Regions from separate parts of the Exiguobacterium sp. s166 genome, predicted to be linked through region 2. Evidence: riboswitches for the same ligand, from Rfam matches in the RefSeq annotation. Region 2 holds a riboswitch; each other region holds the start of a gene.
The links. A riboswitch is a leader RNA that binds a small molecule or an ion and turns the genes downstream of it on or off. The one in region 2 is predicted to bind S-adenosylmethionine.
Positions count from the first base shown of each region.

Region 1: another riboswitch for S-adenosylmethionine. It lies ahead of KNP93_RS03930 (methionine ABC transporter ATP-binding protein); the one in region 2 lies ahead of KNP93_RS13005 (2,3-diketo-5-methylthiopentyl-1-phosphate enolase).
Region 3: another riboswitch for S-adenosylmethionine. It lies ahead of KNP93_RS14235 (alpha/beta hydrolase); the one in region 2 lies ahead of KNP93_RS13005 (2,3-diketo-5-methylthiopentyl-1-phosphate enolase).

Region 1 is NZ_JACSMU010000001.1:785,999-790,313, forward strand. It holds gene KNP93_RS03920 (alpha-glucosidase) at 1-1,062, opposite strand, end outside; gene KNP93_RS03925 (aminotransferase class I/II-fold pyridoxal phosphate-dependent enzyme) at 1,226-2,413, shown strand; SAM riboswitch class I at 2,476-2,579, shown strand; gene KNP93_RS03930 (methionine ABC transporter ATP-binding protein) at 2,663-3,676, shown strand; gene KNP93_RS03935 (methionine ABC transporter permease) at 3,666-4,315, shown strand, end outside.
Region 2 is NZ_JACSMU010000006.1:139,663-143,977, forward strand. It holds gene KNP93_RS12995 (methylthioribulose 1-phosphate dehydratase) at 1-80, opposite strand, end outside; gene KNP93_RS13000 (2-hydroxy-3-keto-5-methylthiopentenyl-1-phosphate phosphatase) at 77-736, opposite strand; gene KNP93_RS13005 (2,3-diketo-5-methylthiopentyl-1-phosphate enolase) at 733-1,923, opposite strand; SAM riboswitch class I at 2,004-2,105, opposite strand; SAM riboswitch class I at 2,314-2,416, shown strand; gene mtnK (S-methyl-5-thioribose kinase) at 2,495-3,664, shown strand; gene mtnA (S-methyl-5-thioribose-1-phosphate isomerase) at 3,661-4,315, shown strand, end outside.
Region 3 is NZ_JACSMU010000008.1:66,974-71,288, forward strand. It holds gene KNP93_RS14220 (type B 50S ribosomal protein L31) at 81-326, shown strand; gene KNP93_RS14225 (DedA family protein) at 362-1,012, opposite strand; gene KNP93_RS14230 (thymidine kinase) at 1,190-1,810, shown strand; gene KNP93_RS14235 (alpha/beta hydrolase) at 1,878-2,636, opposite strand; SAM riboswitch class I at 2,699-2,802, opposite strand; SAM riboswitch class I at 3,052-3,155, shown strand; gene KNP93_RS14240 (methionine ABC transporter ATP-binding protein) at 3,242-4,273, shown strand; gene KNP93_RS14245 (methionine ABC transporter permease) at 4,263-4,315, shown strand, end outside.

The DNA.
Region 1 (4,315 bases), on a different contig from region 2:
TTCTTCACCCTGATAAATGTACGGGATGCCCGGTAACGTGTGCAGCATCAAGCCCAGTAGCTTGGCACTTTCGACACGATACCGTTCGCTTCCGAACCGGGTCACCTGACGGGTGTGGTCATGGTTATTCAAAAACTGTGACGCGACTCCGCTCGGATAAAGCGCTTCGTACCAACGCTTCTGGATTTGTTTGAAGCGCGGTAAATCCATCGTCTCCATGTCATCCGCGACTTCGAAGTGAAACAGCGTCCGCAACTCATTCCGTTCCTCACCGACATACAGTAACCCGTCTTCCGGGCCGACGAACGGAATCTCACCGACGGTAAAGAGATCGGTTCCCGCCAGTACTTCCTGGTGCATCTCCTGCAAGAATTCATGAATGCCCGGCTGGTTCCCTAAGTAGGATAAATTCAGAGGATCTGCGACATCATCATACGTCGCCCGTTTCTTGATCAGGTTGATGACATCCATCCTAAAGCCGTCGATTCCTTTCTCGGCCCACCACCGCATCATCGTATACACAGCCTGCCGGACTGCAGGATGTTCCCAGTTCAAGTCCGGTTGCTCCGATGCAAAGGAATGGAAGTAATACTGCTGGCGTGTCTCATCCCACGTCCAAGGGCTCGGCGCAAAATACGACCGCCAATTGTTCGGCGGTGTTCCTTTGACCCCGTCCCGCCAAATGTACCAATCGGCTTTCTCGTTTGTCCGACTGCTGCGGGATTCTTTAAACCACGTGTGTTGATCACTCGTATGATTGACGACCAAATCAAGAATCAGTTTCAGTCCCCGTTCATGGGCGGACGCAATCAGTTCTTCCAGATCCGACATCGTTCCCGCCTTCGGCATAATCGAGTAATAATCCGAAATGTCGTATCCGTTATCGACATCCGGTGATGTATAACAGGGATTTAACCAGATGACATCGACACCAAGGGAAGCGATGTAATCGAGTTTTTCAATTACTCCGCGTAAATCGCCCATCCCGTCTCCGTTCGAATCTTTAAAACTGCGCCAATACACTTGATAGACAACGGCTTCTTTCCACCAGGCCCGATTCATCCCATCATCTCCTTTGTGATTCAATCGTATTCTAGTTCAGTGTATCAAAAACACGAAAGCCATCGGTTCTTTTTCCCAATTATCAGCAATTATTAAAAAACTCTTTTCTTTTTTCTGAAAATTCGTTATCCTTGACGACAATACCCAACAAGGAGGAAGACAGATGAAACATTTCGCCCCATCGATTGCGATTGATCGGTTACCCGCTCCGGTCTTCGCCGAGCTCGCCCAGCGGATCGGTGCCGTCAAGGCTGCCGGTCATGACGTCATCACGCTTGGTCAGGGAACACCGGATCAGACGACACCCGTACATATTCTGGATGCCTTGAAAGAAGCAATCAATGACGCTTCAAACCTCCAGTACCCGCCATTTCGCGGACACGATTTCCTCAAACAGGCTGTCGCGGATTTTTATCAGTCAGAGTTTGGCGTAAACATCGATCCGGCCTCTGAAGTCGCCATTTTGCTCGGCAGCAAAGCCGGTATCGTCGCTTTACCGCAAACGATCGTCAATCCCGGTGAAGGTGTCATTGTTCCTGATCCCGGATACCCGGATTACTTATCCGGCGCCGCCCTTGCCGGAGCTTACCCGATCACATTGCCGCTCCTTGCGGAAAATGCCTTTTTACCTGACTACACGTTACTTGATACGACAGATGTCGAACGGGCCCGGATGTTGTTCCTCAACTACCCGAGCAATCCGACCGGGGCGACGGCAACAGCGGAAGCCTTCGAGCAAACGGTTTCCTTCGCTGATGCGAACGACATTTGCGTCGTCCACGACCTCGCCTACGGCGGAATCAGCTTCGACGGTCCGACCCGCAGTTTCCTCCAGACGGAAGGCGCAAAAGACGTCGGAATCGAACTGTTTTCATTATCGAAACGTTTTAACATGTCCGGTTTCCGAATCGCCTTCGCCATCGGGAATCCGTCCGTCATCGCAAGTATCGAGACGTACCAGGAACACTTATACGTCAGTGCTTTCACACCGATTCAACAGGCAGCAACCGTCGCTCTTTCAAGCGATCAGACGTGTGTCCGCGAACTGAGCGCTCTGTATGAAGCGCGGCGTGATGCCTTGTTCGGCAAGTTACAGGAAATCAGTTGGGACGGACCGATCCCGGGCGGTTCGTTCTTCGTCTGGTTGCCGGTCCCGTCCGGCTACACGTCCCAAAGCTTTACCGATCACCTGCTCGACGAAGCGCATGTCGCCGTTACACCGGGACATTTCTTCGGCGAATACGGGGAAGGTTACGTCCGGATCAGCCTGATTGCTGACGCCGAACGACTCGTCGAAGCAGCTGAACGGATTGGTCAATTGAATCTGTTTCGCCAGACCGTTGCGGAATAATTCTGAAAAAATGTTTGACAAATGGGAATGATTTCCGTTACAGTAAGTCCCAACAGCATATCTACTTATCGAGAGCGACCGAGGGATTAGGCCCAACGACGTCCGGCAACCACCTTTAAGGAACGGTGCCACATCCTACAGAATGTTTCATTCTGAGAGATAAGTTACGAAATCTTACACTTCGTCGCTTTTTTCTGGTTGCTCTTAACTGGAAAAAGGCGATTTTTTTGTATAGGGAGGAAACGACAGATGATTGAATTTAAAGGGATCACTAAACGGTTCGTTCGTGACCGGACACCCATTTTTGCCTTACGTGACGTCAATTTAACGATTCAGCAAGGTGAAATCTTTGGCATCATCGGTGAATCCGGTGCCGGAAAAAGCACCCTGCTCCGTCTGATCAACGGACTGGAGACACCGACACAAGGAACGGTTAAAGTATCGGGCACTAATCTGTCCGGCCTCTCCAAAGGCAGCTTACGCGAACTGCGTTTGAACATCGGGATGATCTTTCAACACTTCCAATTGATTCAATCCCGGAACGTCGCCGATAATATCGCCTTCGCCTTAAAGGCTGCCGGCGTCAAACGGACTGACTTCCCCCAACGGATCAAAGAGCTCGTCTCCCTGGTCGGACTCGAAGGCTTCGAGACGAATTTCCCGAGTCAGCTCAGCGGCGGTCAAAAGCAACGGGTCGGGATTGCCCGCGCCCTTGCGAATAATCCGAGTGTCCTGTTATGTGACGAAGCGACGTCCGCTCTTGATCCGGTCACGACGCTGCAAATTCTCGAACTGCTGAAAGACTTGAATGAACGGCTTGGCCTGACGATCATTCTCATTACCCATGAAATCGATGTCGTCAAACAGATTTGTCACCGGGTTGCCGTCATGGCGCAAGGTGAAGTCGTTGAAGTCGCCCGTACATACGACCTGTTCAGTCAGCCGGCACATGATGTCACGAAACATTATGTCGATACGGCACTCCAGATCGAGTTACCGGAACGGATCTTGCGAACGACACCGGGAAAAATTATCCGCCTGCAATTCACAGGTGAAAAGACCGGTGAAAGTACGTTATCGGAAGCAATTAAACAGTTTGATATTTCCGTCAGCATCCTCCACGGTAAGGTCGACTATATCCAGAACGTCGCTTTCGGAGTGCTGATTGTCAGTTTGACCGGTCCGACCCTTCACGTGAACCGCTCCTTGACGTGGCTCGAAGAACAACTTCACACGCTTGAGGTGATCCAGGATGTGGCTTGAACGGATTGAAACCATGTTACCGGATCTTGCGAAAGCGTTAGCGGAAACGGCTTTGATGGTCGGAATCTCACTCGGCTTCGCCCTCATCATCGGGATTCCACTCGGGATCTTACTGTTCATCACGGACCGGGGATTGTTTTTCCAGAACGTCGCCGTCCGCAGCATCTTGGACTTTTTCGTTAATATCGTCCGTTCGTTACCGTTCATCATCCTGCTCGTCGCGTTGATTCCGCTGACACAACTGTTACTCGATAATACAATTGGACCGACTGCTGCTTCCGTCAGCCTGAGTGTCGCCGCCATTCCGTTTCTCGCCCGACTGGTCGAGACATCGCTCCGTGAGATTCCACCGGGATTAATCGAAGCAGCAGAAGCCTGTGGTGCGACACCGTTTCGGATCATCATCAGTGCACTCTTACCGGAAGCCCTTCCCGGCATCATTCAAGCCGTCACTTTGACGACCATCAGCCTGATCGGGTTTTCCGCCATGGCCGGTATCGTCGGTGGTGGCGGCGTCGGTGACCTGGCCATCCGCTTTGGCTATTACCGGTACGATAATGTCGTCATGATCGTGACAATTGTCGTCCTCGTCATCATTGTTCAAAGTATTCAAGGGCTTGGCAATGTTCTGGCCCGTCG
Region 2 (4,315 bases):
CTCGTGCCGGGAAACCAGTCGCGTGCGGCGAACTCCTGCTTGATAGCGCGGAGTTCTTCGTATCGTTTCAAGAATGTCATGCATGCACCCCCGTGGTCTGTAAGTGTTTGACGATGTCATAAAACGTTTCAAACGGCGTATAGGGAATACCGTGCTGTTCACAGAGTGTTATCAGATAACCCCGGGCATAGACGTGATCAGCCTTTTTCGCCAGTTCAAAATCCGTCACGGAATCGCCGATTGCGATGATCGTATCGCCGTCCTGCTTCAACTTCCGGGCGATTGACGTTTTACAACAGCCGCATTGATTGTTGCATGCCGCATCGCAAGCGTGTGGCCATTCAATCCGGACCGTCTCTTCACTGAAGTCACTGCCGTTGCAGTAAATCGTTTCATCTGTCAGTAAACAGGCAAGAATCGGTTGGACAAAAAAGTCAATTCCGCCGCTGACAATCGCAAAGTCGATTCCGTTTGATTTGGCAAAGGCGAGTAAGGTGTCGAAGCCGGGACGGATGACTGCCCGATTAATCAAAAAATCGATATACTCCTGTTTTCGATCTGAGGGCAACAATCGGAACATCTGTCCAACCCCGGACCGGATCGACAGCGACCGGTCGAGCACACCTTTTTTTAATGGTTCAAATGCTTCTTGCGGGGCAAACTCTTTCATCAAGGCGATGATGTTGTCGTGTTCCGTCACCGTGCCGTCGAAGTCACATAAAATCCGAGTCGTCATTTCGTGATCCCCCAGGCGTCAAGGGCGACCCGTAATTCTTCCTGCCGCGTTGCGGCACTTGTCAGCGATTCTCCGGTCAGTGCGGCGTCGAGCGCCTGACGAAATGCAAGGACACCGGCCGCTGCCCCTTGCGGATGACCGTGAACGCCGCCTCCGGCATTGATGACCGAATCGGTACCGAAATCACGGACGAGCTGAGCGACGAGGCCGGGATGGATGCCGGCGGACGGAACCGGCAGAATCGTCTTCGTTTCTCCGATTCGCGTCGCTTCAACGGCGATCCCGCGGGCCAAATCTTTGGCGAGTGCAACGTTACCATAGGGAGACGGGAACAATGTCAAGTCAGCACCGGCCAGTCGGGGTAACGTTCCAAGCAGAACAGGAGCCGAAATACCGTATTCAGGACTTGCGATCAAGGCACCGCTTAAGGCCGGGTGATTAAAAATCGGGACGGAAATGTCCGCATCGGCAGCCAACTCGCGCAGGACATCGAGTCCGTATGTAAACGTGTTGAGCAGGAAGGCCGTGGCACCTGCTTCAATCAGGCGTTTTGCCTGTTCCTTCAAGCCGAAGACGGGACCGCTTAACGTAATCGCATAAAGCGCCCGTTTGCCGGTGCGTTCATAATGGGCGTCGAGGACTTCCCGTCCGATCCGTGCCCGGTCGAGTGCCGGCGTCAACGGATTGTCGTATAGAATCTCATCATCTTTAACGAGATCGATGCCGCCCGCGAGCTGTGCTTCGAGTTGTTCCCGTAAAAAGACGAGGTCCCGTCCGATGACTCCTTTAAATATGCTCATCAACAGGGGACGGTCATGGACCTGAATCAATTGACGGACTCCTTCAATCCCGAATTTGGCACCGGGAAAGTCGTTCGTGAATGACGGGGGAAGCTGTAAGTCGGTTAACTTGATTTGTCCATCGAGCGACAGTTTACCGAAGACCGTCGTTAAGATAGCGGAAAAGTCCCGTGAGACGTTGTGTTCCGGATAACGGATCGTAATGTAACCTTTGCCGTCATGTTCTTCTGTATGGACGACCTGTCCTTTAAAGGATTCCAGTTGTTGTTGTTCCAAGTGATTTAAATCGGTCCATGAACCGACCGTCAGACCGAGCGCGATTTGCTCTGCCCGTTTCGGCAACTGATCGGTCGTTCCGAGTTGGTATGTTGCGGTAATGTACGCCATATGAATCGTCTCTCCCTTATTGAAAAATACAAAAATGGTCCCTCGTCAATGACAAGAGACCATGAAAATTTGCGCGTGGACTCTTATCTGTCAGCGTATTAGCTGCAAGAATTAGCACCGTGCCAAGTGGTCGGTTGCTGCGACATCGTAGGGCTCGTCCCTCCGTCTGCTCTTGATAAGAATTGGATGAAATTGTGAAATCTAATTGCAATTTTTACATGAGATCCATCACTTGTCAAACTATATTTTGAAAATTTATTTTTTTGAAAATACTTCTTCTATAGACGGTTCCGTTTTTGAATCCGTTTCACTAAAAATTGGAATTGACAGACGGCCAGCAACGCACGTAGTATTCAAATCAACATCAAATCACATGACAACTACATATGACTCTTATCGTGAGTTGGCAGAGGGAATTGGCCCGAAGACGCCGCAGCAACCGACCATCCGGCACGGTGCTACATCCAACAGACATTCGTCTGAGAGATAAGAGGACGGAGTATTCTGCCGCGCCTCTTTTCTTTGACGAAAAGAGGCGTTTTTTCGTGTGATCAACAAGGAGGAAACCAGAATGGGATACCAAGCATTTACAGTACAGGACGCGATTGAACGGGTCCGGACACTCGGATTAATCGGCAATGAACCGGTGACGGCAGAAGAGATCGGGGACGGGAATTTAAATCTCGTTTTCCGGATTCAGGAAGGAGAAAAACGGCTGATTTTAAAGCAGGCGTTGCCATATGCGAAAGTCGTCGGGGAAAGCTGGCCGCTGTCGCTCGAACGGGCCTGGATTGAACAATCGGCCTTAAAAGAATTCGCAAAAGTCGCTGTTCCTTTCGTTCCGCACGTCTACCATGCGAGCAAGGAAGAAGCGTTTACGGTGATGGAGGATTTGTCGCATTTGACGATCGCCCGGACCGGCTTGCTCGAAGGGGAAAAGTATCCGTTACTCGCGGAACACATCGGTTCGTACCTGGCGCGGACACTGTTTTATACGTCGGATTTTGCGCTTGGACCGGTCGCGAAAAAACAAGTGGCACGGAACTACTACAATCCGGATCTCTGTGATATCACGGAAAAATTGATCTTCACAGACCCGTTTTATGATGCGGAAACGAATGCGATTGAAGCAGGCCTCGAAGCGGAAGCGGTTCGGTTATGGCAGGATGCAGAACTGAAACGCGAAGTCGCGAAACTGGAAACACTGTTCATCACAAAAGGTGATGCATTATTGCACGGTGACTTACATACCGGAAGTATTTTTGCTTCAGCCGATGAAACGAAAGTCATCGATCCCGAGTTCGCCTTTTACGGACCGTTTGGTTTTGATGTCGGACAATTCATCGCCCATCTCTGCTTTGCCGCGTATCCAAACTATGCCGAGTTACGGGATGGACGGGTGAAGGATATCGATACGTTTTGGCTGACCTTTGCGTCGACGTTCAAAGCATTATGGGAACGCGAAGCGGTAGAGCCGTTCCGTTCGGCGGGCGGACTTGTCGACGATGTCCTCAGTACGATTTTACAGGACGCACTGGGCTTTGCCGGTTGTGAGTTGATCCGGCGGACGATTGGATTGGCACCGGTTGCGGACCTCGAGAACATCACGGACGCGAGGGAACGACTTGAGCGGAAACGTCATGCGTTACGTCTTGGAGTGGCATTGATCAAACGCCGGACCGAATGCAAGACGTTCACCGATTTACGAAACTTCGATTTGACGGAGGAACTCAGCCGATGAGCCAATTCGTCCAAAGCATCATCTATGACAACGGGACGGTGACGATTTTGGATCAGACCCGGCTCCCGGAAGAAGAACGATACGAGGTTATCCATGACTTGGCGCAAGCGATTGACGCCATCAAACAATTGCGTGTCCGCGGTGCACCGGCCATCAGCCTGTTCGGCGGCTTCATCCTTGTGCAGGAAGCATTCCGCCGGACGACAGGGTCACTTTCTGAAGCGAAACAAGAACTGTTGACGGTGTCGGCCCAATTGCTCGCAACCCGGCCGACCGCTGTCAATTTGCGGAACGTGCTTGATGAGCTGAATCAAATTATTGTCTCGAGTACGGCGCTTGCCGAGTTACCAAAACGGTTGGAACAAAAGGCGCTCGAACTGTATGAAACGGATGCCAAGACATCCCGGCAAATCGGGATCCACGCATTGGAATTATTTGAGTCCGGTGACCGGGTTCTGACGATTTGTAATGCCGGATCGATTGCGACAGCGGCTTACGGGACGGCACTCGCCCCGTTTTATCTCGCGAAAGAACAGGAAATTCTGCTCTCCGTTTATGCGTCGGAAACGCGGCCGTTACTGCAGGGAGCGCGTCTGACGACATGGGAACTGCAACGGGCCGGTATTGACGTGACCTTGATTACCGATAATA
Region 3 (4,315 bases), on a different contig from region 2:
CATGAAAAAATCGTTTAGTATAGGAAGGTAACTTACTCTGGCTCAGCAAATGAACCAGGGCGGAAGGAGAGAAAACAACCATGAAACAAGGAATTCACCCAAACTACAACAAAGTTGTATTTATGGACTCAACTACTGAGTACAAATTCTTGACTGGTTCTACACGTTCTTCGAACGAGACAATCACTTGGGAAGATGGAAACGAGTACCCACTCATCCGTGTGGATGTGTCTTCGGACTCGCACCCATTCTACACTGGTCGTCAAAAGTTCAACGCTGCAGACGGTCGTGTCGATCGCTTCAACAAAAAATACGGCCGCAAGTAATTGCGACTTCAGTATTAAAAAACAGCCTGTCTCCATTACTGGAGCAGGCTGTTTTTGTATAGACAGAACTTGGCACGGTACGCCAGATACGTTTTTAAAACGAAGGATAGACCGATTCCACCGGCAGCACCAATCAGATACGGAAGTGTATCCGGATTGTTCGCAAAATGTTCGAGTAAAAGACTGAAGGAAAAATGACGACCTAGGAAATAACCTGCTCCTAAAAAGACACTGATCCAAATTAAAGCACCGGTATAGGCATAAGTAACGAAGATCCGGAACGGCATTTTCGAGACGCCGGCAAAAAAAGCGGACAGTTGCCGGAGACCGGGTATGTAATAACCGATGATTAAAACCGTTTTTCCGTAACGTAAAAATCCGGCTTCTGCTTTGAAAATATGTTTTTCAGAAATACGTAACTTCGGAGCCATTCGATGGAGCAACGGCATTCCAAGTTTCAGACCGAGCACATAGCTGATTGTCATTCCGATACAACTGCCGGCATAGGCAGCAAGAATTGTCCCGACGAGCGGCAAATCACCATGATGCATCCAGAATCCTGACATGACGAGTAACGTCTCGTCTGGAACCGGAAGACCGACGATTCCACCGGCCAGAAGAATTGCGAGTCCGAACGCTCCATATTGATGGAGGACTTCATGTAATATGTGATGAATCGGAGTCACCTTCCTTCAAAGAAACTTCTCTTTCAGTGTACAGGAAATACATACCAGTTGAAATGAGAAGATGAAGAAAGTGGCGAATTTGGCAAGGGTTTTTGATTTTTAGAAGTCAATCCTTTTTCTCAATTTAGATTCGGGCTATACTCGTTAAAGTGACTAATTTAGAGGACGGTGTTTACGATGATGCATGTGATCAATCAATATGGTTGGATTGAAGTGATTTGCGGAAGTATGTTTTCCGGCAAGTCAGAAGAACTGATCCGTCGTGTCAGACGGGCACAGTATGGAAAGTTACCGGTTCAAGTGTTCAAGCCGGCAATCGATGACCGGTATCATGAAGAGCATGTCGTGTCGCATATCGGCAACTCGGTCATTGCGATTCCGATGGCGACGAGCCGTGATGTCTATGCAGCAGTGGCGGAAGAGACGCAAATCGTCGCGATTGACGAAGTTCAATTTTTTGACGATGAGATTGTCGCAGTCATCGAAGCACTGGCTCAAGATGGCAAACGCGTTATTTGTGCGGGACTCGATCAGGATTTTCGGGCCGAGCCATTCGGCAAGATGCCTGAATTACTGGCACGTGCGGAATTCGTGACGAAATTACAGGCGATTTGTCTGTCATGCGGAGATCCGGCGTCACGGACACAACGATTGATTGACGGGAAGCCGGCAAACTACAATGATCCAATCATTCTCGTCGGGGCGTCTGAATCCTATGAACCGCGTTGCCGTCATTGTCATCAAGTTCCGGGCAAACCGCAACCGTTACAGGAATGGAAAAAACAACAGCAAAATTGAGAATAGACGATTTGAAAAAGCGAACGATTCTTTGGCCTCACGGCCGGGAATCGTTCGCTTTTTTTTATCAACCGGTTCGTGTCAACCGGCTGAACTGTTCGATGAATTGTAAGGTCTCACGGACAATCGTCTTTTGATCATGGTCAAGCGTCGCGACATGGTACGAGTCGAGCAGACAATAACTGCGTTTATCTGTTGCCCCAATCGTCCGGTACAAATAATCGGAACAGGCCGGCGGGACGACGTGATCCTCAGCAGAATATAAAATAAGTGTCGGAATTTGAATCGTCGCTAAGTGTAGTCGCGTGTCATCAATGAGTCGTAACAGTTCCGAAGCACAAACTGCGGGGACAAGATCATAGATGATTTCAAAAGCGGTCTGCTTGATATCAGGGGTGCTTTCCGGCAGATAGACCGGACAATCGGTGAAGGATAAGGCTTCGTAAGCAGGGACGGACAAGGCGGCATTTATCGTGATGATTCCTGCAATCGGGAGACCTTCAGCGGCAAGTGACAGGGCAAGTGTCGCCCCCATCGATTGTCCGACGATGAAGATCGATTCGCACCGTCCGGCTAACTGTTCGAAGCCGTCACGCAAGCTCTGTTTCCAGTCATCTGCCGTCGTCGCTTCGAATTCCCGGACATCGGTCCCGTGACCGTGCAGGCGAGGGGCATAGACGGAGAAACCTTGTTCTGCGAACTGTTCTCCTACAGCCCGAACGCTTTGCGGCGTTGCGTTAAAACCATGACAGAGCAAAATGCCGACGGATCCGCGTCCTAAGGAAAAGGCTTCCGCACCCGGTATAACAGGATAAACCATACTCATCATCTCGTCCTCCATTTCAAAAATAAAAACCCGTTTGGCTTTGGACGCAAACGAGTTTCTCGTGTGTATCATCCAAAGCAACCGCTTTGCTGGTCGGAGCACCTTGCATAACAGCAGGTTGCCGTGGAGTCCTAGAGCCAGGTCTCTCGTCCACTCTTGATATATCGTATAGGAATTGTCGGATTAATCATTGAGAAGATGATAGCATTGGCGGAAATGAATTGTCAAACTCTCTTGAACAGGCGTCAAAATTCAGACAACGATCCGGTTTGTCCCGGGACAAAAATCGATATGGGTCATATGGTTTATTTTTGAAAATATGGTTGACCTTTAAAAGATCTTTCTGTAGTGTAAAAATTAGTTTTACGACATAAGTTCAACCGGCAACAACACACATACGAATTTCATACCGCAACACTTATCCAGAGAGGTGGAGGGACTGGCCCTACGAAACCTCGGCAACAGACTCATTATGAGCACTGTGCCAATTCCATCAGACAATTGTCTGAGAGATGAGTCGAGTGGATTCTGCCATTGTGCGGATCCAGGTCTCTTCTTGTTTCTTAAGAAGAGACCTTTTTTGTATTTTAAAGGGGGAACAAGTGGTGATTACATTCAAAAATGTAAAAAAAATCTATGAAACAAAGGAACAATCGATTGCTGCGCTGAACGGGGTCGATCTCGAAATCCGAAAGGGAGAAATCTTCGGTGTCATCGGTTTCAGTGGAGCCGGAAAAAGTTCCTTATTACGATGCGTCAACCTGCTTGAACGGCCGACATCGGGCAGTGTGACGGTCGATGGCCAAGATTTGACGACGCTCTCGGCGAAACAGTTACGGGAAGCCAAACAACACATCGGGATGATTTTTCAGCACTTCAATCTGCTGGATTCGAATACGGTTTTTGCGAACGTCGCAAAAACCCTTGTCTTAAAGGGCGTCAAAAAAGACGAGGTCCATCGGCGGGTCAATGAACTGCTGGATTTCGTCGACTTGGCGGATAAGGCCGATCATTATCCGGACCAGTTATCGGGCGGACAGAAACAACGGGTCGGGATTGCCCGGGCACTTGCCACCCAGCCGTCCGTCCTGTTGTGTGACGAAGCGACCTCGGCGCTTGATCCGCAGACGACACAACACATATTACGCCTGCTGAAACAAATCAATCAGGAATACGGCATCACGATCTTACTGATTACCCATGAGATGGGTGTCATCCGTGAGATTTGTGACCGGGTCGCCGTCATCGAAGCCGGCAAGCTGATTGAATCGGGTACCGTGTTCGACGTCTTCTCGAATCCGCAAACGGCGACGGCAAAAAACTTCGTCCGTTCCGTCATGCAGGATGAGATTCCGGCGTCGGTTCAAAAAGTCATCGATCAACGGGATACCGGGCACCATATCTACAAAATCAACTTCCTCGGGGCAGGGACCGGACAACCGCTTTTATCGCAAGTCGCGAAACGGTTTGATGTCGATCTCAACATCCTGCACGGCAGCATTACGGAACTGCAAAACATTCCGTTTGGCAGTCTGCTTGTTGAACTGATCGGTGATGCGGCGGAAATCAAACGGGCACTGCATTACATCGATCAATCGGATGTCGTCGTCGAGGAGGTGCTCGCAGATGCTAGTTAATTACACGGACATCTGGACCGCTTTTCTGCAGACGTTGACGAT